3 regions of the Bradyrhizobium sp. 195 genome follow, and region 2 is predicted to be linked to each of the others. Evidence: predicted binding sites of a transcription regulator. Region 2 holds the regulator's gene; each other region holds the start of a gene.
What was found. The regulator PhoB, encoded in region 2, activates phosphate uptake and scavenging genes when phosphate is short. The targets are predictions, from matches to a motif close to TGTCATNNANCTGTCAT.
Positions count from the first base shown of each region.

Region 1: a site for PhoB is predicted at 3,666-3,682, ahead of phnC (phosphonate ABC transporter ATP-binding protein). Genes of this name have one in related genera too.
Region 3: a site for PhoB is predicted at 4,388-4,404, ahead of ugpB (sn-glycerol-3-phosphate ABC transporter substrate-binding protein UgpB). Genes of this name have one in related genera too.

Region 1 is NZ_CP082161.1:658,477-665,532, forward strand. It holds gene IVB26_RS03020 (selenium-binding family protein) at 1-325, shown strand, start outside; gene IVB26_RS03025 (hypothetical protein) at 409-996, shown strand; gene IVB26_RS03030 (DUF1045 domain-containing protein) at 1,006-1,704, opposite strand; gene IVB26_RS03035 (alpha-D-ribose 1-methylphosphonate 5-triphosphate diphosphatase) at 1,723-2,916, opposite strand; gene IVB26_RS03040 (transferase hexapeptide repeat family protein) at 2,913-3,608, opposite strand; gene phnC (phosphonate ABC transporter ATP-binding protein) at 3,782-4,591, shown strand; gene phnD (phosphonate ABC transporter substrate-binding protein) at 4,654-5,589, shown strand; gene phnE (phosphonate ABC transporter, permease protein PhnE) at 5,663-6,547, shown strand; gene phnE (phosphonate ABC transporter, permease protein PhnE) at 6,544-7,056, shown strand, end outside.
Region 2 is NZ_CP082161.1:495,143-502,198, reverse strand. It holds gene argF (ornithine carbamoyltransferase) at 1-906, opposite strand, end outside; gene IVB26_RS02235 (aspartate aminotransferase family protein) at 906-2,114, opposite strand; gene IVB26_RS02230 (GcrA family cell cycle regulator) at 2,572-3,084, shown strand; gene phoB (phosphate regulon transcriptional regulator PhoB) at 3,325-4,032, opposite strand; gene phoU (phosphate signaling complex protein PhoU) at 4,056-4,772, opposite strand; gene pstB (phosphate ABC transporter ATP-binding protein PstB) at 4,784-5,605, opposite strand; gene pstA (phosphate ABC transporter permease PstA) at 5,602-6,453, opposite strand; gene pstC (phosphate ABC transporter permease subunit PstC) at 6,458-7,056, opposite strand, start outside.
Region 3 is NZ_CP082161.1:90,892-97,947, forward strand. It holds gene IVB26_RS00480 (sn-glycerol-3-phosphate import ATP-binding protein UgpC) at 47-1,132, opposite strand; gene ugpE (sn-glycerol-3-phosphate ABC transporter permease UgpE) at 1,241-2,089, opposite strand; gene ugpA (sn-glycerol-3-phosphate ABC transporter permease UgpA) at 2,089-2,970, opposite strand; gene ugpB (sn-glycerol-3-phosphate ABC transporter substrate-binding protein UgpB) at 3,019-4,335, opposite strand; gene IVB26_RS00500 (CaiB/BaiF CoA transferase family protein) at 4,550-5,755, opposite strand; gene IVB26_RS00505 (organic hydroperoxide resistance protein) at 5,935-6,360, opposite strand; gene IVB26_RS00510 (MarR family winged helix-turn-helix transcriptional regulator) at 6,509-6,970, shown strand; gene IVB26_RS00515 (GIY-YIG nuclease family protein) at 6,988-7,056, opposite strand, start outside.

The DNA.
Region 1 (7,056 bases), 160 kb from region 2:
TGCGGGCTCGGTTCACATCGGCGGCATTGCACGCCGTACGGCGCATCCGAATGGCAAGGCCTTTGCGGCCGGCCCGCAGATGGTCGAGATCAGCCGCGACGGCAGGCGCGTGTACTGGACCAATTCGCTCTATTCCACCTGGGACGACCAGTTCTATCCCGACGGAGTTCCGGGCGTCGAGGTCATGGCCAATGTCGGTCGCAACGGCGGCCTCGAGCTCGACAAGGACTACTTCGTGAGCTTCCCCGACGGATATCGCGCGCACCAGATCAGGCTCGAAGGCGGCGATTGTTCGACAGACTCGTTTTGCTACCCGTCGGTCTAGACGGGGGGCACGCGAGCCCGGCGCTTGGCTGGCTCTGGTTCGCTCTTGTTGCGAGCGGTCTCTACCACGGGATCAATCCGGGGATGGGATGGCCGCTCGCCGTTTCGGCCGGGCTGATGGACAAGAGCCCACGCGCGCTCTTCCGCGCATTGTGGGCACTGTCGGCCGGGCATCTTCTGGCGACGCTTCTCGTGGTGCTGCCATTCGCATTCCTGCTCGTCCTGGCCGAGTGGCAGCGTTCGATCCAGATCAGTGCGAGCCTTCTCGTCATCGCCTTCGGTGCCTATCGGTTGACCGCGCGGCGCCATCCCCGCGCGCTGGCACGAATTCCGCCGACGCAATTGGCGCTCTGGTCGTTTGCCGTTGCCATTGCTCACGGCGCCGCATTGATGCTCGTGCCGATCTATCTCGGGCTTTGCCAGGCCTTGGCCCTCGATCCCGGCCATGGGGCGGCAGAAGCACTAATGAAGGCGAATCTCGGGATGGCGGTGCTGGTGTCCCTCGTGCACGTGATCGCCATGGTCGGCGCCGGCGGATGTCTGGCGTGGCTGGTCTACCGCCATCTGGGATTGAAGTTCGTTTCGCGAAGCTGGTTCAATCTGGATGCGGTTTGGGCGACCAGCCTCGTTCTGGTCGGCGCGGTGGCGCTCGCATTCAATCTTGCGAGCTGACAGCCAATCCTACCGCGCCAACGCCCACTCACCGATGATGCGGAAGCGAGCCTTGGCATCGTCCTGCTTGAATAGGGCGAGGCGATCGATCGCCAACGTGCCGAGACCAAGCGTCGCAAACCGCGTTCGCAACATTTCCAGGATTGCTCCACGGCGTTCTGAATCCAGCCGGCCGGTGAGCGTCATGTGGAAGCGGAATTCTTCCATCACGTAAGGGTAGCCCCAGCGATCGAGATAGTCGCGCTGCCGCTCGCTCAGCTTCTCGGGTCTCCGCCGTGCACGGTCTTCCGCCGTGAGCGGGGCCCGGAACGAATCGAACTCGCGGACGCAATCGGCGGCGAGCTCTTGCAGCGCATCGACCGGCTCGGCCGGAATGACGGCAATGAAGCCGCTGATGGCATCGACGACCGGACGGATCGTTGGGATCGGTCGCGCCTTGCCGGCGAACATCGCGCAGGCGGCCACCAGCTCGGCATCAGTCCTGCCAGGCGCAAGCGTCATCGGCGCCTTCAGCGTGGCATGAAAGCCGTATTTGCGGGGATCGGCGCTGACGTCGCGCCAATCAGGCGCGACCTCCAACGCCTCGCGCGGAAACGGCAGCTCGTCGCCGGTGTAGGCATCGTAGCCGAGCAGCTCCGCGCCGAAGCGCGAGAGCGCACTGTCGTGGCCTGCGGCAAAATAGATCGCGTAACGGGGAAGACCTGTCATTGCCCAAGCATAGCCGGTTTAAGCCGCGACGACAGCCTCGCGCGGCGTCGATGCCGCCGCGAGCAGTCGGGTCGCATCGGTGAGATGGACAAGCTTGCCGCCCGCGATCACCGCAATCAGTCGCGGCCTCAGCTTCACGCTGTCGTCGACCAGCAGAATGTCGGCGCGGCGACCTTCGGCAAGCACGCCGCGATCGGCAAGGCCGGTTGCGCGCGCAGGGCCGGCGGAGACCAGATTCCAGGCTTCCGTCAGCGGCAGCACGCCATCGGCGGCGAGGCGGAACGCGGCGAGCAGCTGAGCGGGGTAATAATAGTCCGACGCCAGCACCGAGCAGAGCCCCTTGGCGATCATGTCGGAGGCCTTGGTCCAGCCGGTGTGGCTGCCGCCGCGTACGACGTTCGGCGCGCCGTAGACGATGGCATCGCCATGGCTTGCCGCCGCCCGCGCCGTCTCCTCGTTGACCGGAAACTCCGCGATCTCAGCGCCGAGCGCGCGAAACTCCCCGCGCATCGCCGGTGTCGCATCGTCGTGCGAGAGCATCCGCACTTCGGCCGCACGGGCCGCCGCGGCCAGTCGCGCCACCGAAGCCGGCACCTCGTCGGCGCGCGAGACCACGCGTTCGACCAGCCGGTCGAATTCCTCGCTGGACAGGCCAGTGCGCTCAACCATGCGGCTGCGCTTCCGCGGCTTGGCCATGTCGGCAACGGTGCCGTCCATATGGTCGTTGAAGGCGAACAGGTCGACGCGGCCCTCAGCGAGCCATTGGATGATCTCGGCCTCGGCGTCGAGATTGTAGGTCTCGTGCCGCAGATGGAAGCGGGTGTCGGCGGCGAATTGCGGACGCTGCCGCTCGATGGCCTCCATCAGCCCGCGCGCGTTGTCGGCGCTGCGCAGGCCCGGCTCCCACGAACAGGTCGTGGCGTGAAACACGGTGGTGATGCCGTTGCTGATCGCCTGGCGGTCGCTGTCGGCGAGCGCGACATCGATCGGAAAGTCGACGCCGGCGCGCGGCATCATCTGCCGCTCGAAGGCATCGCCGTGAAGATCGACGATGCCGGGCAGCACCAGCAGGTTGCGCGCATCGATCGCCAGCCGCGCCCGGCCGCGAGAGGCGTCCATGGCGGCGATGTCCTGTCCGGACACCGCCAATGAGGTTTCGACGAGTTCGGCGCCGATCAGGGCCCGGCCGCCTTCAAGGAAAATGTCTGTCACGCGACCGCGCTTCGTTTGCTGGCAAGGGAACTGGCAAGGGAACCGGCATGAGAATTGGTGAGAGATCTCGTCCGTGCTTCGTATGTCGCGAGGAAATCTTCAATCCCGAGTTTGCGGAAATCCGGCAGGGCTTCACGCAACTTGTCGTGATCCCAATCCCACCACGCCAGCCGCGCAAGCCGTCCGGCGATTTCTTCCGAAAACCGCCGCCGCACGATGCGGGCCGGATTGCCGGCGACGATGGTGTAGGCCGGCACGTCCTTGGTGACGATGGCACCGGCCGCGATCACCGCGCCGGTGCCGATGTTGCGGCCCGGCAGCACGATCGCGCCGTGGCCGATCCAGACGTCGTGGCCGATGTGGACGTGATGCTGGCGCCGCCAGTCGAAGAACTCGGCATCGTCGCTCTCGCCTTCGAAATAGGCGCTGGAGCGATAGGTGAAATGCGCCTGCGTCGCGCGATGCATCGGATGGTTGCCGGGATTGATCCGCGACATCGCCGCGATCGAGCAGAACTTTCCGATGGTGGTGTAGGTGATCTGGGCGTCATTCACGACGTAGGAGTAGTCGCCCATCGCCACGTCATGCAGGATCGTGCGCGCGCCGACCTCGGTATAGGCGCCGAGCCTGGTCTCATGCAGCTTGGCCGAGGGATCGATGGTCGGCTGGACCGAAAGAGCTTTGGCGGCCATGGTGAATCCGGACTGCGAGGGCGGGCATTCCTCTTCGAGCGACTTGATGACGACATCATGACGCCGCGATGACAGGGGATGAGCTGTGTAGGATCGCCGCACTGCGACGCCCGTGTCACACAAGTGTTAAGCGCCGGCGTTAGCGGTGGGCTCCAGCTAATCTGGAGCCCTGCATGCTGGTGGTGGATGGTCTGACGTGTCGCTTCGGCGCAAAAGCCGCGGTGGACGACGCCTCGTTTCAAGTTTCCCCCGGCGGGTTCGTCGGAGTGATCGGGCGGTCCGGCGCCGGCAAGTCGACGCTGCTGCGGAGCATCAACCGCCTGGTGACGCCGACTGATGGGCGCATCCTGTTCGACGGCATCGACGTCACCGCACTGCGCGGCAAGGAGCTGCGGCAGTGGCGGGCGCGTTCGGCGATGATCTTCCAGCAGTTCAACCTGGTCGGCCGGCTCGATGTCCTCACCAACGTCCTGATGGGACGGCTTGCGACGATGCCGGCCTGGCGCTCGCTGTCGCAAGCGTGGCCGGAGCAGGACAAGGCGCTGGCGATGTCCGCACTCGAACAGTTCGACATCGCATCGCTCGCCGCCCAGCGCGCCGACCAGCTCTCCGGCGGCCAGCAGCAGCGCGTGGCGATCGCGCGTGCGCTGGTGCAGCAGCCCGACATCATCCTTGCCGACGAGCCGATCGCATCGCTCGATCCGCGCAACACGAAGATCGTGATGGATGCGCTGCTGCGCATCAACAAGCATTTCGGCATCACCGTGCTCTGCAACCTGCATTCGCTCGATCTGGCGCGCAGCTATTGCGATCGCCTGATCGGCATGGCGCAGGGTCGCGTGGTGTTCGACGGGGCACCGTCCGCGCTGACCGATCACGTCGCGCGCGAACTCTACGATCTCGAAGCCGCCGATGTCATGGGCGGCATGCCTGTCCCGGCGCCCGCGGGCGTCCCCGCGCTCGGAACGGCCGCGGCCGCCTGAGCGACGTCTGTTTCTTTTGCAAGTCTTTGCGTCAACCGACCCAAACCGATGAAGAGGGTATCATGATCACTCGCAGATTAATCCTTGCCGGCGCCGCCGCGCTCGCGCTCACGGCCTCCGCCTCCGCTGACGACTGGAAGGCCAAATATCCCGAGCTGACCTTTGCGGTCGTCCCGGCCGAGAACGCCTCCGGCGTCACCGAGCGCTGGGCGCCGTTCGTGAGCTATCTCTCCAAGGAACTGGGCGTGAAGGTCACGCTGCGCATCGCCAATGACTACGCCGCGGTCATCGAAGGCCAGCGCGCCGGCAACATCCACGTCGCCAGCTACGGCTCGGCCTCGTTCGCCCGCGCCCGCCTGACCGGCGTCAAGACCGACGCCTTCGCCAACGACATCAACGCCGACGGCTCGACCGGCTACTATTCGGTATTCTTCGTAAAGGCGAGCAGCGCCTACAAGAAGATCGATGATCTCAAGGGCAAGAATCTCGGCCTGGTCGATCCGAACTCGACCTCCGGCAACAACGTGCCGCGCTTCGAGCTGGACAAGATGGGCATCCACGATGCCGACACTTATTTCAGCAAGGTCGTCTTCACCGGCAGCCACGAGAACGCGATGCTGGCGCTGTCGCAGGGCACGGTCGACGTCGCCGCCAACCAGTGGACCAGCGACGACGATTCCACGCTGGCGCAGATGCTGACCAAGGGCATGCTGAAGAATGCCGACGGCTCGGCGATGAAGAAGGACGATTTCCGCATCATCCACAAGTCGGCGCCGATCATCAACGGACCCTATGCCTACAATTCGGAGCTGCCGGAAGACGCCAAGGCCGCCATCGCGAAAGCATTCTTCGACGCGCCGGCCAAGGACAAGGCCGCGTTCGACCGTCTTTCCGACGGCCAGAAGAAGGGCTTTCATCCCGCCACCACCAAGGATTGGGATGGCACGATCGAGCTGATCAAGTTCGTCGACGCGCTGCGTAAAAAGAAGGCGTCCTAACTATCGGGACGATGCCACTGGAGCCGGGTCCATCGACCCGGCTCTTTCTTTGACGGGACTTAATCTCAGGCCGATGACGACAGCGGTTTCGATCCTTCCCGAGCAGCAGCTCGCCGTGCTCAACGCCGCCTATCGCCGGGCGGTCGGGCGCAGGCGGCTCCGCCTGCTGTCGGGGATCGTGATCTTCGCCGCGGCGTTGCTGCTCGCCGCGATCGGCGCCGAAGTGAATCTGCGCACGCTCTTCACCTATTTCGGCAACTTCATCAGCTATTTCGACCGCATCCTCACGCTCGACAACGGCCAACGCGTCTGGACCGATGTCGGCGAGTGGCTGTGGGGCTGGCGCAAATGGCTGAAGATGCTGGGCGAGACCCTGCTGATCTCCTATGTTGGCACGCTGATCGGTGCGACCTTGGCATTCTGCCTCAACTTCTTCGCGGCCGAAAACACCTCGCCTGCACCCTGGCTGCGCTTCACGGTGCGGCGCCTGCTCGAATTCGCCCGCACCGTTCCGGGCATCGTCTTCGCGCTGATCTTCGTGATCGCCTTCGGTCTGGGACCGATGGCGGGCGTGCTCGCGATCGCCATCCACTCCACCGGCGCGCTCGGCAAGCTGTTCTCGGAGATCGTCGAGAACGCCGACATGAAGCCTGTCGAGGGCATCCGCTCGACCGGCGCGAGCTGGCTGTCCTGCATGCGCTTTGCCGTGGTACCGCAGGTGACGGCGGGCTATGCCAGCTACGCGCTGCTGCGCTTCGAGATCAACGTCCGCGAAGCCTCCGTGATGGGCTTCGTCGGCGCCGGCGGCATCGGCCAGGAGCTCGTGGTCGCCATCCGCAAGTTCTACTATTCGGACGTCAGCGCGATCCTGCTCACCATCATCATCACCGTCTTCATCATCGACATCACCACCGGCTGGCTGCGCGGCCGCCTGTTCGGCGGGGAGGCGCGCACGTGACGAGGCCGCACGAGGTCGATACGCGAGAGCTTCGGGCGCGCTACCCCGACGTGTTCGACCGGCCCGCCTCGGCGCGCCTCGCCATGCCGGCGATGATCGTCGCGGCGTTCGCGATCCTCATTTACGGCCTCGTCGATCTCGACTTTTCGCCGTCGCGATTCATCGCAGGTCTCAGCCAGCTCGGCTGGATCAGCATGATGATGATCCCGCCCGATCCCGGCTCCTCGCTGCCGATCTACCTGAAGGCGCTCGGCGAGACTCTCTCGATCGCGCTGCTCGGCACGACGCTGGCTGCGGTGTTCGCACTTCCGGTCAGCCTGCTCGCCGCGCGCAACGTGGTGCCGTCGAAGCTCCTGCGCTTTCCGGTTCGCCGCGTCCTGGATTCGATCCGCGGCGTCGACACGCTGATCTGGGCGCTGGTGTGGATCAACGTCGTCGGGCTGGGGCCGTTCGCCGGCGTGCTCGCCATCGCGGTGTCGGATTTCGGCGCCTTTGGAAAACTGTTCTCG
Region 2 (7,056 bases):
GCACCAGGCCAGAATGCCCTTCTGCGCGTGCAGGCGATTTTCGGCCTCGTCGAACACGACCGATTGCGGGCCGTCGATCACTTCATCAGTGACCTCCTCGCCGCGATGGGCGGGCAGGCAGTGCATGAACAGCGCGTCGGGCTTGGCCAGCGACATCAGCTTGCCGTTGACCTGGTAGGGCTTGAGCACGTTGTGGCGATGCTCGCCTTCCTTGTCGCCCATCGACACCCAGGTGTCGGTGACGACGCAATCGGCGCCGCGCACGGCGGCTTCCGGATCGGTGCCGAGCACGATCGATGCGCCGGTCGTCTTGATGAAGTCGCGCATCGCCTTTTTCGGCGCGAGCTCGGGCGGCGTTGCGACATTGAGCTGGAACTTGAAGCGCTCGGCGGCGTGCGCCCAGGACGCCAGCACGTTGTTGTCGTCGCCGGTCCAGGCCACCGTCTTGCCCTCGATCGGGCCGCGATGCTCCTCATAGGTCATGAGGTCGGCCATCACCTGGCAGGGATGCGAACGCCGCGTCAGGCCGTTGATGACCGGCACGGTGGCGTTGGCCGCAAGCTCCAGCAGCGCCTCGTGATTGAGGATGCGGATCATGATGGCGTCGACATAGCGCGACAGCACGCGCGCGGTGTCGGCGATGGTCTCGCCGCGACCGAGCTGCATCTCGGCGCCGGTGAGCATGATGGGCTCGCCGCCGAGCTGGCGCATGGCGACGTCGAACGACACCCGCGTCCGCGTCGAGGGACGCTCGAAGATCATCGCCAGCGTCTTGCCTTCGAGCGGCCTGACCGGCTGCTGCGCCTTCTGCTTCGCCTTCATGGCGGAGGATGCGGCGAGCATGCGCTTGAGCTCCGACAGCGGGAGTTCGTTGATGTCGAGGAAGTGTTTCGGCGACTTGCTCATCAGCTTGCCACCCGCTTGGTCAAACTGGACGAGATCGCAGCGCAGGCGCGCTCGAGCCTGATGACGCTGTCCTCGATCTCGGCCTCGGTGACGATCAGAGGCGGCAGGAAGCGCACGACATTGTCGCCCGCGCCGACGGTGAGCAGTTTCTCGCCGCGCAAGGCGGCCACGAGATCGCCCGACGGCACAACGGCCTTGATGCCGATCAGCAGGCCCTCGCCGCGGACTTCGCTGACGACATCGGGATGGCGGTCGATCACGGAGGCGAGCTTCTGCTTGAGCAGCAACGACATCTTCTGCACGTGGTCGAAGAAGCCGGGCTCGAGCATGACGTCGAGCACCGCATTGGCCGCCGAGATCGCCAGCGGATTGCCGCCGAAGGTCGAGCCGTGCGAACCGGGCCCCATGCCGGAAGCCGCATCCGCGGTCGCCAGCACCGCGCCGATCGGGAAGCCGCCGCCGAGCGCCTTCGCCAGCGACATCACGTCAGGTGTGACGCCGGTGCGCCTGTAAGCGAAGAGATCGCCGCTGCGGCCCATGCCGGTCTGCACCTCGTCGAATGCGAGCAGCAGGCCCTTCTCGTCGCAAAGCTGGCGCAGCGCCTTGAGGAAAGAAGGCGTCGCCGAGCGCACGCCGCCCTCGCCCTGGATCGGCTCGATCAGGATGCCGGCAGTGTCGGGGCCGATCGCTTTCTTCACGGCTTCGAGGTCACCATGCGGGACCTGGTCGAAACCGTCCATCGGCGGGCCAAAACCTTCGAGATATTTTGCAGAGCCGGTCGCCGCGAGCGTTGCCAGCGTACGGCCATGGAACGCGCCTTCGAAGGTGATGATGCGGTAGCGCTCGGGATGGCCCTTGGAGAAGTGATGATGGCGGACCAGCTTGATCACACCCTCCAGCGCTTCGGCGCCGGAATTGCAGAAGAACACGAAGTCCGCGAAGCTTTCATTGCACAGGCGCACGGCGAGCTTCTCGCCGTCCGGGCTCTGAAACAGGTTCGACATGTGCCAGAGCCTGGTCGCCTGCTCCTGCAGCGCCTTGATCAGATGCGGGTGGCAATGGCCGAGCGCATTCACAGCGACTCCCGAGGTGAAATCGAGATAGCGATCGCCATTGGTCGCGATCAGCCAGCAGCCTTCGCCGCGTTCGAAACCGAGGTCGGCCCTGGCGAAAACGGGGAGCAAATGCGGCGCTGCGCTGTTAGTCATGACGATCACTTGAATGTTGCGGACGGTGTGACGCGTGCATTGCGCAACGCACCATTGACCGGCCCGGAAAACGAAACGTGCCGCCTTTTAAGGGCGGCACGCAGGACTATCTTATGCTTGGCAAGACGGGTGTCAATGCCGCCCGGAAAGCCTCAGGAAACGCTGAATCCGTAGTCTTGCGGTGCCGATTTTGCGGGTTTTCACCACGGAACATGTGGAAGCGAGTCGGCGGACTCTTGCGCGGGAGTCACGCCATATTGTAGCGTTTGGATTGTCAGATACGACATCTCGTGCAGCGGTTCTGATCCCAAGAGTCCTCTTGTACCGGCGTAAACGTTCGGGCGTCAGTCACGCGCCCGGCGAGCCTTAAGGGATTCTGACGGCACGGGTTTTTGAAGGCTTAGGCATTCGCTGCAAGGCCCCAGGATGGCTGGCCGGCAGCGAGGGAAAGGGTGCAATGACGGTTTTGACCTGGTCCGATGATCGCGTCGAGCAGCTGAAAAAGCTCTGGGAGGCCGGACTTTCGGCCAGCCAGATCGCAGCAGAGCTCGGCAATGTGACCCGCAATGCCGTGATCGGCAAAGTGCACAGGCTCGGTCTGTCCGGCCGCGCCAAGAGCCCTTCGTCGGCAGCGCCCCGCCCGCGCAAGGCGCGTCCCGCGCAGCACATGATGCGCGTGACCCGCCCCATTGCGCGCGGCAACACCGCGCTGGCGCAGGCCTTCGAGGTCGAGGTGGAGGCAGAGCCTGTCACCTACGACAACGTGGTGCCGATGAGCCAGAGGTTGTCGCTGCTCGAGCTGAACGAGGCGACCTGCCACTGGCCGGTCGGCGATCCCTCGAGCCCGGATTTCTTCTTCTGCGGCGGCAAGGCGCTCTCCGGCCTGCCCTATTGCGCCCAGCACTCGCGCGTGGCGTATCAGCCCGCGGCGGACCGTCGTCGTGCACCGGCCAAGCCGGGCCCGCGGTAAGCTTGTTCTGAGATCAAGAGAGAGCCGTCATCTGATGATGGCTCAACAAACTCGATGTCGTCCCGGACAAGCGCGCCACAAGCGCGCGCAGATCCGGGACCCATAGCCACCGCAAGATGTGGTTACGGGGACTCGGAGTTACCTTTTCGCAAAAACAACCGCTGCCTGTGGTTATGGGTCCCGGATCGGCGCTTCGCTTGTCCGGGACGACACCGACGTTGTGGCAACAGCCCGCAAACCTTACGTCTGCTCAGCCTTCGCGAAGCGATCATCCAGCGCGTAGCCGGCGCCGCGGACGGTGCGGATCGGGTCCTGCTCGCGGCCGAGATTGAGCAGCTTGCGCAGGCGGCCGATATGGACGTCGACGGTGCGCTCGTCGATGTAGATGTCGCGGCCCCAGACGCTGTCGAGCAGCTGCTCGCGCGAGAACACGCGGCCGGGATGCTCCAGGAAGAACTCCAGCAGCCGATATTCGGTCGGGCCGAGATCAATCGGCCGGCCCGAGCGCGCGACGCGACGCTTGTCGCGATCGAGCTCGATATCGCCATAGGCGAGCACGGTGGCGAGCCGCTCGGGGCTGGCGCGCCTGAGCAGACCCTTCACGCGCGCCAAAAGCTCCGGCACCGAGAACGGCTTGACGATGTAGTCGTCGGCGCCGGTCGCAAGACCGCGTACGCGCTCGCTCTCCTCGCCGCGCGCGGTGAGCATGATGATCGGCAGCTGCTTGGTCTCGGGGCGGGTGCGCAGGCGGCGGCACAGCTCGATGCCTGACAGGCCCGGCAGCATCCAGTCGAGCACGATCAGGTCGGGAATGTGCTCCTTGAGGCGGGTGTCGGCGTCGTCGCCGCGCATGACCGTCTCGACGTCATAGCCGTCGCCCTCGAGGTTGTAGCGAAGAAGCTCGGTGAGAGCTTCCTCGTCCTCAACCACCATAATGCGTGCGCCCATGGTGTCGTCGCTCCTTGAGGTCTTCAGCTATTCGGGATCGTCGTGGCGAAGGTGGTCATGTCGCCCTTCGGCCGCTTGTCGGTGATCGCCTGGCCCTCGATCATGTAGAACACGGTCTCGGCGATGTTGGTGGCGTGGTCGCCGATCCGCTCGATGTTCTTGGCGCAGAACATCAGATGGATGCAGAACGAGATGTTGCGCGGATCCTCCATCATGTAGGTGAGGAGCTCGCGGAACAGCGAGGTGCAGATCGCGTCGACTTCCTCGTCGCCCTTCCACACCGCCATCGCCGCCGGCAGATCGTGCGCGGCATAGGCGTCCAGCACCGACTTGACCTGCTGCTGCACGAGGTCGGTCATGTGCTCCAGGCCGCGGAACAGCTTCAGCGGATGGAAGTCGGTCTCCAGCGCGGCGACGCGCTTGCCCATGTTCTTGGCGAGGTCGCCGATCCGCTCAAGGTCGGTCGCAACGCGCATGGCGCCGACGATCTCGCGCAGATCGACCGCCATCGGCTGGCGGCGGGCGATGGTGAGCACGGCGCGTTCCTCGATGCGCTTCTGCAGCGCGTCGAGCTCGGCGTCGATGGTGACGACGCGCTGGCCGAGCGCGACGTCGCGGCGGATCAGCGCGTCGACGGATTCGACGATCATGCGCTCGGCGATCCCGCCCATCTCGGCGACCAGGCGGGTGAGCTCCTGGAGGTCGGTGTCGAAAGCCTTGGCGGTATGTTCAGTACCCATGTTCCGTCTCCTCAGCCGAACCGGCCGGTGATGTAATCCTGCGTGCGCCGGTCGGTCGGCGACGTGAAGATCTTGCTGGTGTCGTCGAACTCGATCAGCTCGCCGAGATACATGAAGGCGGTCTTGTCGGAGACGCGCGCCGCCTGCTGCATGTTGTGGGTGACGATCGCGATCGTGTAGTTGTCGGACAGTTCCTGGATCAGCTCCTCGACCTTGGCGGTCGAGATCGGATCCAGTGCCGAGCAGGGCTCGTCGAACAGGATCACCTCGGGCCGCACCGCGACGGTGCGCGCGATGCAGAGGCGCTGCTGCTGACCGCCGGAGAGCGACAGGCCGGAGGCGTTGAGCTTGTCCTTGACCTCGTTCCACAGCGCGCCGCCACGCAGCGCCTTCTCGACGCGGTCGTCCATCTCGGACTTCGAGATCTTCTCGTAGAGGCGGATGCCGAAGGCGATGTTCTCGTAGATCGTCATCGGGAACGGCGTCGGCTTCTGGAACACCATGCCGACTCGGGCGCGCAGCAAATTGAGGTCCAGCCTGGCGTCGAGGATGTTGGTCTGGTCGAGCATCAGCTGGCCGGTGGCGCGCTGGCCCGGATAAAGATCATACATCCGGTTGAAGATGCGCAGCAGGGTCGACTTGCCGCAACCGGACGGGCCGATGAAGGCCGTGACACGGTGGGTGCCGAGCGCCAGATTGATGTTCTTCAGCGCATGGTGCTCACCGTAGTAGAAGTTGAGGTTGCGCGCGGTGACCTTGGCCGGTGCCTCGGGCAGCGGTTGCGAGCCGGGATGAACGGTCGGCGCGCTCACGGAAACAGACATTTCACTCATTTTGCAGTCCTCTCGGCGCCGATGATGCGCGCGCCAATGTTCAGGGCAAGCACGGTCAGGGTGATCAGCAGCGCACCGCTCCAGGCGAGCTGCTTCCAATAGGCGTAAGGGCTCTGGACGAAATTGTTGATCGTGACCGGCAGGTTGGCCATCGTCTTGTCCAGGCCGAGGCTGAAGAACTGGTTCGACAGCGCTGTGAACAGCAGCGGCGCGGTCTCGCCGGCGACGCGGGCGGTGGCGAGCAGCACGCCGGTGATGAGGCCCGAGCGTGCCGCGCGATAGGCGATGCGCTTGATGACCAGCGAACGCGGAAGGCCCAATGCGCTGGCGGCTTCCCGCAGCGGATTCGGCACCAGCAGCAGCATGTCCTCCGTGGTGCGTACCACCACCGGGATGACGATGACCGCGAGTGCCAGCGCGCCGGCGATCGCCGAGAAGCCGCGCATCGGCACCACCACCGCGCCGTAGATGAACAGGCCGATGATGATCGAGGGCGCCGACAAGAGGATGTCGTTGATGAAACGGATCACCGAGGTCAGCTTGTCGTTGCGGCCGTACTCGGCGAGATAGGTGCCGGCGAACAGGCCGAGCGGTGCGCCGATGCCGACGCCGAGCACGGTCATGATGATCGAGCCGACGATGGCGTTGCGCAGGCCGCCCTCGGTCGAGCCGGGCGGCGGCGTGTCGGCGGTGAAGACCTGAAGGTTCAGGCCAGCGAGGCCGTTGTAGAGCAGCGTGATCAGGATCAGCGCGAGCCAGGTGACGCCGAAGGCGGCCGCGGCGAAGCAGAGCCCGCGGATGACGATGTCCTTGCGGCGGCGGCGCGAATAGATCGGATTGAGGGCCATGACGTTAGTTCCCCGCTTTCTTGTCCAGCCGCATCAGCATCAGCCGCGCGGCGGCCAGCACGAAGAACGTCAGCACGAACAGCAACAGGCCGAGCAGGATCAGGCCGGACTGGTGCAGGCCATCGCTCTCGGCGAACTCGGAGGCGATCGCCGCCGAGATCGTGGTGCCCGGTGCGAAGATCGACGAGGAGATGCGGAACGAGTTGCCGATGATGAAGGTCACCGCCATGGTCTCGCCGAGCGCGCGGCCCAGCGCCAGCATGACGCCGCCGATGATGCCGACGCGGGTGTAGGGGATCACCACGCTGCGCACGACTTCCCAGGTGGTGCAGCCGACGCCGTAGGCGGCCTCCTTCAGCACCGGCGGCACCGTCTTGAACACGTCGACCGAGATCGAGGTGATGAAGGGCAGCACCATGATGGCGAGGATCAGCGCGGCATTGAACGTGCTGAGATAGGACGGGGGACCTGCGAAGATCGCGCCCAGCACGGGGACGCCGTCGAAGATCTTGATCATGAAGGGCTGGAAGGTGTTGGCCAGGAACGGGCCCAGCACGAAGAAGCCCCACATGCCGTAGATGATCGAGGGAATGCCGGCGAGCA
Region 3 (7,056 bases), 400 kb from region 2:
ACTGTGCATGGGGTTGTTTTCGCAGTTTTGGTTTGGGAAGCCTCCGTCAGGCTTCGAGCCGCTTTCGGCCATCGCCACTGAAAAGGTGCAGCTTGTTGCGCACCGCCGCGACCCGGATTTTCGCGCCGATGGCCGGGGCCTCGGTTCCGGGAATGCGGACGATGATCTCGCCGGGCGGCAGCTCGCCGGGCGTGGCGGCGACGCGCTGCTCGTCCTGCTCGCGTGCGCCGTAGACGAAGGTCTCGGCGCCGACGCGCTCGATCGCTTCCACGGTCAGCGGCAGAGCGACGCCGCCGGCCGGGGTCTGGTCGGTGATGACGAAATCTTCCGGGCGGATGCCGAGGATGCCGACGTCAGATGCGCTGCCCCCGAGCTGTGATTTGATCTCCTCGGCGCGCGTCGACATCAAATTCATCGGCGGTGCGCCGATGAAGGAAGCGACGAAGGTGGTCGCCGGCTTCTCGTAGATCGCAAGGGGATTGCCGACCTGCTCGACCTCGCCGCCATTCATCACCACGAGAATGTCGGCGAGCGTCATCGCCTCGAGCTGGTCGTGGGTGACGTAGATTGACGTCGTGTTGAGGCGGCGCTGCAATTTGCGGATCTCAACGCGCATCGCGATGCGCAGCTTGGCGTCGAGATTCGAGAGCGGCTCGTCGAACAGGAACACCTTCGGCTGGCGCACGATGGCGCGGCCCATGGCGACGCGCTGACGCTGGCCGCCCGAGAGCTGGCGCGGCTTGCGCTCCAGCATCGGCGACAATTCGAGCACGCGCGCGGCTTCCTCGACGCGGGTCTTGATCTCGGCTTCCGCCATGCCGCGGTTGCGCAGGCCGTAGGCCATGTTGTTGTAGACGCTCATATGCGGATAGAGCGCGTAGTTCTGGAACACCATCGCGATGTCGCGATCGGCGGGCTCGACCTGGTTGACGATCCGGCCGCCGATGTCGATCTCGCCGCCGGTGACGGTTTCGAGCCCCGCAACCATGCGCAGCAGCGTGGACTTGCCGCAGCCGGAGGGGCCGACCAGCACGCAGAACTGTCCGTCGCCGACATCGACATCGACGCCCTTGATGGCCTCGAAGCCGCCGGGATAGGTCTTGCGGACGCTGCGCAGGGTGACGTTAGCCATGGGTTGCACCGGCGAGTAGCGAATAGGGGGTGGCGAATGGGGAATGTGTAATACGCAAGGCAGACGCAGCGACCCCATTCGCCACTCGCCATTCACTATTCGCCATCTTCACTTTTCCGTCTCGACCAGACCGCGCACGAACAATTTCTGCATTGCGACGACGACGAAGACCGGCGGCAGCATCGCGAGCACGGCGGTCGCCATCACGATCGGCCATTCGGTCAACGCGTCGGTGGTGGTGATCATCTTGCGGATGCCGATCTGGATGGTCTGCATGTCGTCGCGCGTGGTGATCAGCAGCGGCCAGAGATATTGATTCCAGCCGAGGATGAACAGGATCACGAACAGCGCGGCCATGTTGGTGCGCGACAGCGGCAGCAGCGTATCCCAGAAGAAGCGGAAGGGACCGGCGCCGTCGATGCGCGAGGCTTCCAATAACTCGTCCGGCACCGTCATGAAGAACTGGCGGAACAGCAGGGTTGCGGTGGCCGAGGCGATCAGCGGCAATGACAGGCCGGCATAGCTGTCGAGCATGTGCAGATCGGCGACGATCTTGTAGGTCGGATAGATGCGAACCTCGACCGGCAGCATCAGGGTGATGAAGATGATCCAGAAGATCGCCATCCGGAACGGAAAGCGGAAATACACGATCGCATAGGCCGAGATGATCGAGATCGCGATCTTGCCGACCGCGATCAGCAGCGCCATGACCAGCGAGTTCAGCATCATGTTGCCGACCGGCTCGCGGGTCGAGCCGCTCGTGCCGACGAAGATGGTCTGGTAGTAGGTTTCGAAGAAATGCCCGCCGGGCAGCAGCGACATTTGCCCGTTGGCGATCAGCGCATTGTCCTGGGTGGAGGCGACGATCGCGATGTAGACGGGGAACGCGACGATCGCGATCCCGATCCACAGGATCGCGTGAGCGACGTAGCGCCGGAAGCCCTCTTCCTCGACCATCAGTAGGTCACCTTGCGTTCGACGAAGCGGAACTGGATTCCAGTCAGCACGATGACCATGATCATCAGGATCACCGATTGCGCCGCGGAGCTGCCGAGATTGCCGCCGAGCAGGCCGTCGGAATAGACCTTGTAGACCAGCGTGACCGTCGACGTGCCGGGCCCGCCGCGGGTCATTGTGTCGATGATGCCGAACGTGTCGAAGAAGGCGTAGACGATGTTGACGACCAGCAGGAAGAAGATGGTCGGCGACAGCAGCGGGAAGGTCACGGTCCAGAACCGGCGCATCGGGCGCGCGCCGTCGATCGCGGCGGCCTCGAGCACGCTTCGCGGGATGCTCTGCAGGCCGGCGAGGAAGAACAGGAAGTTGTAGGAGATCTGCTTCCAGGCGGCGGCGAAGATGATCAGTGCGGCGGCCTGGTCGCCGTCGAGCAGCGGATTCCAGTCGACGCCGAGGGCGCGCAAATATCGCGAGAGCACACCGAGCGAGGGGTGCAGCATGAAGATCCAGAGCACGCCGACGACCGGCGGCGCCACCGCATAGGGCCAGATCAGCAGTGTCCGGTAGAGCGTCGAGCCGCGCAGTGGCTTGTCCGCCATCACGGCAAGCAGCAGCGCAAACGACAGCGACGACACAGCGATGGCGAACGAGAAGAAGAAGGTCCGCACGATCGCCTCGAAATAGGCGCGGTCCTTCAAGAGCTCGATGTAATTGTCGAACCAGACGAAGGTGGTCGAAAGGCCGAAGGCATCCTGGAGCAGGAAGGACTGGATCACCGCCTGCAGGGCCGGCCAGTAGAAGAAAATCAGGACGATCGCGAGCTGCGGCGCAACCAGCGCGTAAGGCAACAGCTTCGATTGGAAAATGGCTTGCTTTTGCATGATGCCCCAGAGCGGCAGGCCGGGGTCACCGGCCTGCCGCTGATCGTCTCACTTGACGGCGGTCTTTTCGAACTGGCGCAGCATCGTGTTGCCGCGCTCGACGGCCGCGTCCAGCGCCTGCTTGGCGGTCTTCTTGCCGGCAAGCGCCTGCTCGATCTCTTCCGACCAGACGTCGCGGAGCTGCACCATGTTGCCGAGACGCAGGCCGCGGGAGTTCTCGGTCGGCTCCTTGTTGGTCAGCTCGAGCAGCGGGGTCTCGAGATAGGGCTGGTCCTTGTAGAAGCCTTCGGCCTTCGCCTTCTCATAGGCCGCCTTGGTGATCGGCAGGTAGCCCGAGGCCTTGTGGATATAGACCTGGCGATCGGTGTCCGAGAGGAAGGTCAGGAATTTTGCGACGCCCTTGTATTCCTCGGCCGGCTTGCCGCCCATGACCCAGAGCGAAGCGCCGCCGATGATCGAGTTTTGCGGCGCGCCCTTTGCGTCGGGATAATAGGGCATCGGGACGGCGGTGAAGTTGAACTTGGCCTGGGCCTTGACGTTGCCGAAGAAGGCCGACGAGGTCAGGTAGATCGGGCATTCGCCCGACGTGAAGCGGCCTTCGCCGGTGTTGGTACGGCCGGCATAGTCGTAGACCTTGGTCTTCTGGAGCTCGACCAGGTTCTCGAGATGCTTGACCTGGAGCGGCCCGTTGAACTCCAGCACGGTGTCGAAGCCGTCGAGGCCGTTGGCCTTGCTGGCGAGCGGCACGTTGTGCCAGGCGGAGAGCTGCTCGAGGTTGACCCAGGTCACCCAGGAGCCGGAGAAGCCACAGGTGTCATGACCGGCAGCCTTCAGCTTCTTGGCGGCCTCGAACGTTTCGGGCCAGGTCTTCGGGATCTCGACATTGGCCTTCTTCAGCTCGTCGAGATTGACCCACATGACGGTGGACGACGAGTTGAAGGGAAACGACAGCATCTCGCCCTTCGAGGTCGAGTAGTAGCCGGTGATGGCGGGCAGGTAGATCTTGGGATCGAACTTTTCGCCTGCGTCGGCCATGAGCTTGTAAACGGGCTTCACGGCGCCGGTGGCAGCCATCATGGTCGCGGTGCCGACTTCGAACACCTGCATGATGTGCGGCGCGTTGCCGGCGCGGAACGCCGCGATGCCCGCGTTCATCGTGTCGGCGTAATTGCCCTTGTAGGTGGGGATCACCTTGTAGTCGCTCTGCGCGGCGTTGAAATCGTTGGCGAGCTTGACGATGACGTCATTGTTGGCGCCGGTCATCGCGTGCCACCACTGGATTTCCGTCACGGCCAAAGCCGGCGAAGCGCCGAGACCAACCGCGAGTGCAACAGCAGCAGCCGTGCCAAAATGTCGAAGAGCCATCAAGAAAACCTCCCTTGCCCGTCTAAAGAAGCGCTTGCGCTAGCAGCGCCATATGACGTTCACATGACTGTGTAAGCGGCCGAAACGAAAGCGGCAAGCGCTGGAAAAGGGAAGCTGTCAAATAGGCGAAGACGAAGCGGGCGGGCTCCTCCGTTCGCGGTGCACTATCGTGCCCGCGCCGCAGTGCGGCATCATTCGTTGGATGGAGGTGGCCCTACCTCTTGCGCTCGGGGCCGCAGACGGTGCCCTTCTCGACCATCGCGTCGATCTCGGCCTTGGAGAAGCCGAACTCGCCGAGCACTTCCGCCGAGTGCTGGCTGAATTTGGGCGGCAGGCGGCGCAGGCTCGGCTTGCTGCGGTCGAGCCGGATCGGCGAGGCGACGCCCTTGTACCAGTCCTTCTCGATAATATCCCCGCGCGCGATCGTGTGCGGGTTGGTCAATGCCTGATCGATCTTCTGCACGGGCCCAGCGGGCAGGCCCGCCGCAAGCAGGCGATTGCACAGCGGCTCGGCCTCGTGCTGGCTGAACACCGCGGCCAGCTCGGCGCGCAGCGCCTCGCGGTTGGCGATGCGGTCCTTGTTGCGTGCAAAGCGCGGATCGGTGCCGAGCTCAGGCTTGCCGATCTCCTTGGCGAGCTTGCGGAAGGTGCCGTCATTGCCGACGCCGATGAAGATGTCGTCGGTCTTGGTCGGGAAGATCGCGTAGGGCACGAGGTTGGGGTGCTCGTTGCCTGTGAGCGACGGCGGCTTGCCATGCATGAAATAATTCGCGGTGTGCGGATGCATGATGGCAAGGCCGGTCTCGTACAGCGTCGTCTCCAGGAACTGGCCCTTGCCGGAGCGCTGCCGCTCCGACAGTGCCATCAGGATGCCGATCGCCGCGTATAGGCCGGTGGTGATGTCGACCAACGGCACGCCGATCCGCATCGGTCCGCTCTCGGGCGAGCCGGTCGCGGCGATCATGCCGGTCATGGCCTGGATGATGGCATCATAGCCGGGATTGCCGCCGCGCGGACCGTCGGCGCCGAAGCCGCAGATCCGGCAATGCACGAGGCGCGGGAATTTCTCGCGCAGCACCTCGTTGCCGATGCCCCATTTCTCCAGCGTGCCCGGCTTGAAATTCTCGATCAGGACGTCGGCGCTCTCCAGCATCTTGAGCAGCACAATGCGGCCGCCCTCGGAGGCGAGGTCGAGACCGATCGAGCGCTTGTTGCGGTTAATGCCGATGAAATAGGCCGCGTCCTCCTCGTGGAAAGGAGGGCCCCATTCGCGCACCTCGTCGCCCGCGGGCGGCTCGACCTTGATCACGTCGGCGCCATGGTCGGCGAGGATCTGAGTGCAGTAGGGACCGCCGAGCACGCGCGTGAGATCGATGACGCGCAGTCCGCTCATGGCACCTGTGGCGGCTTCTGAACTCATTGCTTTCGCTTCCCTGTGTCGACGTTTGATCACAGGCCTAGCGAGCTTCGTGCACGCCAGCAATGGCTCCGTGCGTAGGGGCGTATGCGCCGCCGCCGGTCAATCCCGCGGCGCGGGCAAAACCGAAAGGAAACGGCCGGCCCGAGGGGGATCCCGGGCCAGCCAATCCGCCGTTCCGATCAGACGACCGTCAGGCGAACGTCGACATTGCCGCGCGTGGCGTTGGAATAGGGACACACCTGGTGCGCCTTCTCGACCAGTGCCTCGGCCTCCGCGCGGGCAAGGCCCGGCAGCGAGACAGCGAGGTCGATGTCGAGACCGAAGCCACCCTCGGAGCGCGGGCCGATTCCGACGGTCGAGGTGACGGAGGCGTCGGCGGGAACCTTGGGGCCGCCCTGCGAGGCCACGAACTTCATCGCGCCGATGAAGCAGGCGGCATAGCCGGCCGCGAACAGCTGCTCGGGATTGTTGCCGGCGCCGCCTCCGCCGCCGAGCTCCTTCGGCGTGGTCAGCTTGACGTCGAGCGCGCCGTCGAGGGTTGCAGCATGGCCGTCGCGGCCGCCGGTGGCCTTGGCGCTGGTCTTGTAGAGGACGTTCACGGACATTGTCGTCTCCCTGGGTTTCGTTGGGTGCGGCTCTATCGCAGACAATTAGATTGTGCGCAATTGAAATTACACGGTCTCACATTTAATTGTTCGCAATTGAATGTGGCGGCGCGCGGCCCCAGAATGAGACAAACCCGAGAGATTCTCCATGCCTCGAAAATCACCTGCAGCGGACGCGCCGCTGCGGCTCGACAACCAGATCTGCTTTGCGGTCTATTCGGCCGCGCATGCGTTCAACCGCGTCTACAAGCCGCTTTTGGACCGGCTCGGCCTGACCTATCCCCAATATCTCGTCATGCTGGTGCTGTGGGAGCGCGACGACGTCCCGGTCAAGGACATCGGCGAGCGCCTGTTCCTGGATTCGGGCACGCTGACGCCGCTGCTGAAGCGGCTGGAGGCCGCCCATCTGGTCAGGCGCACCCGCTCGAGCGAGGACGAGCGTCAGGTCCTGATCGCGCTGACGGCGCAGGGGCACGCCTTGAAGGAAAAAGCCCGCAATGTGCCGCAGTCGATCCTGGCGGCCTCGGATTGCTCGGTGCCGGAACTGGTGGCGATGAAGGATGAGATCGTTGCGCTGCGCGACCGGCTGAATGCGGTGATCGGGGAGTAGGGGGACGTCATGCGCGGTTAGAAGTGGTTCTTTGCGAATGCGCGGCCAGAGCCAGACTTCAGATATCGCTCGAACGCGAACGCGCG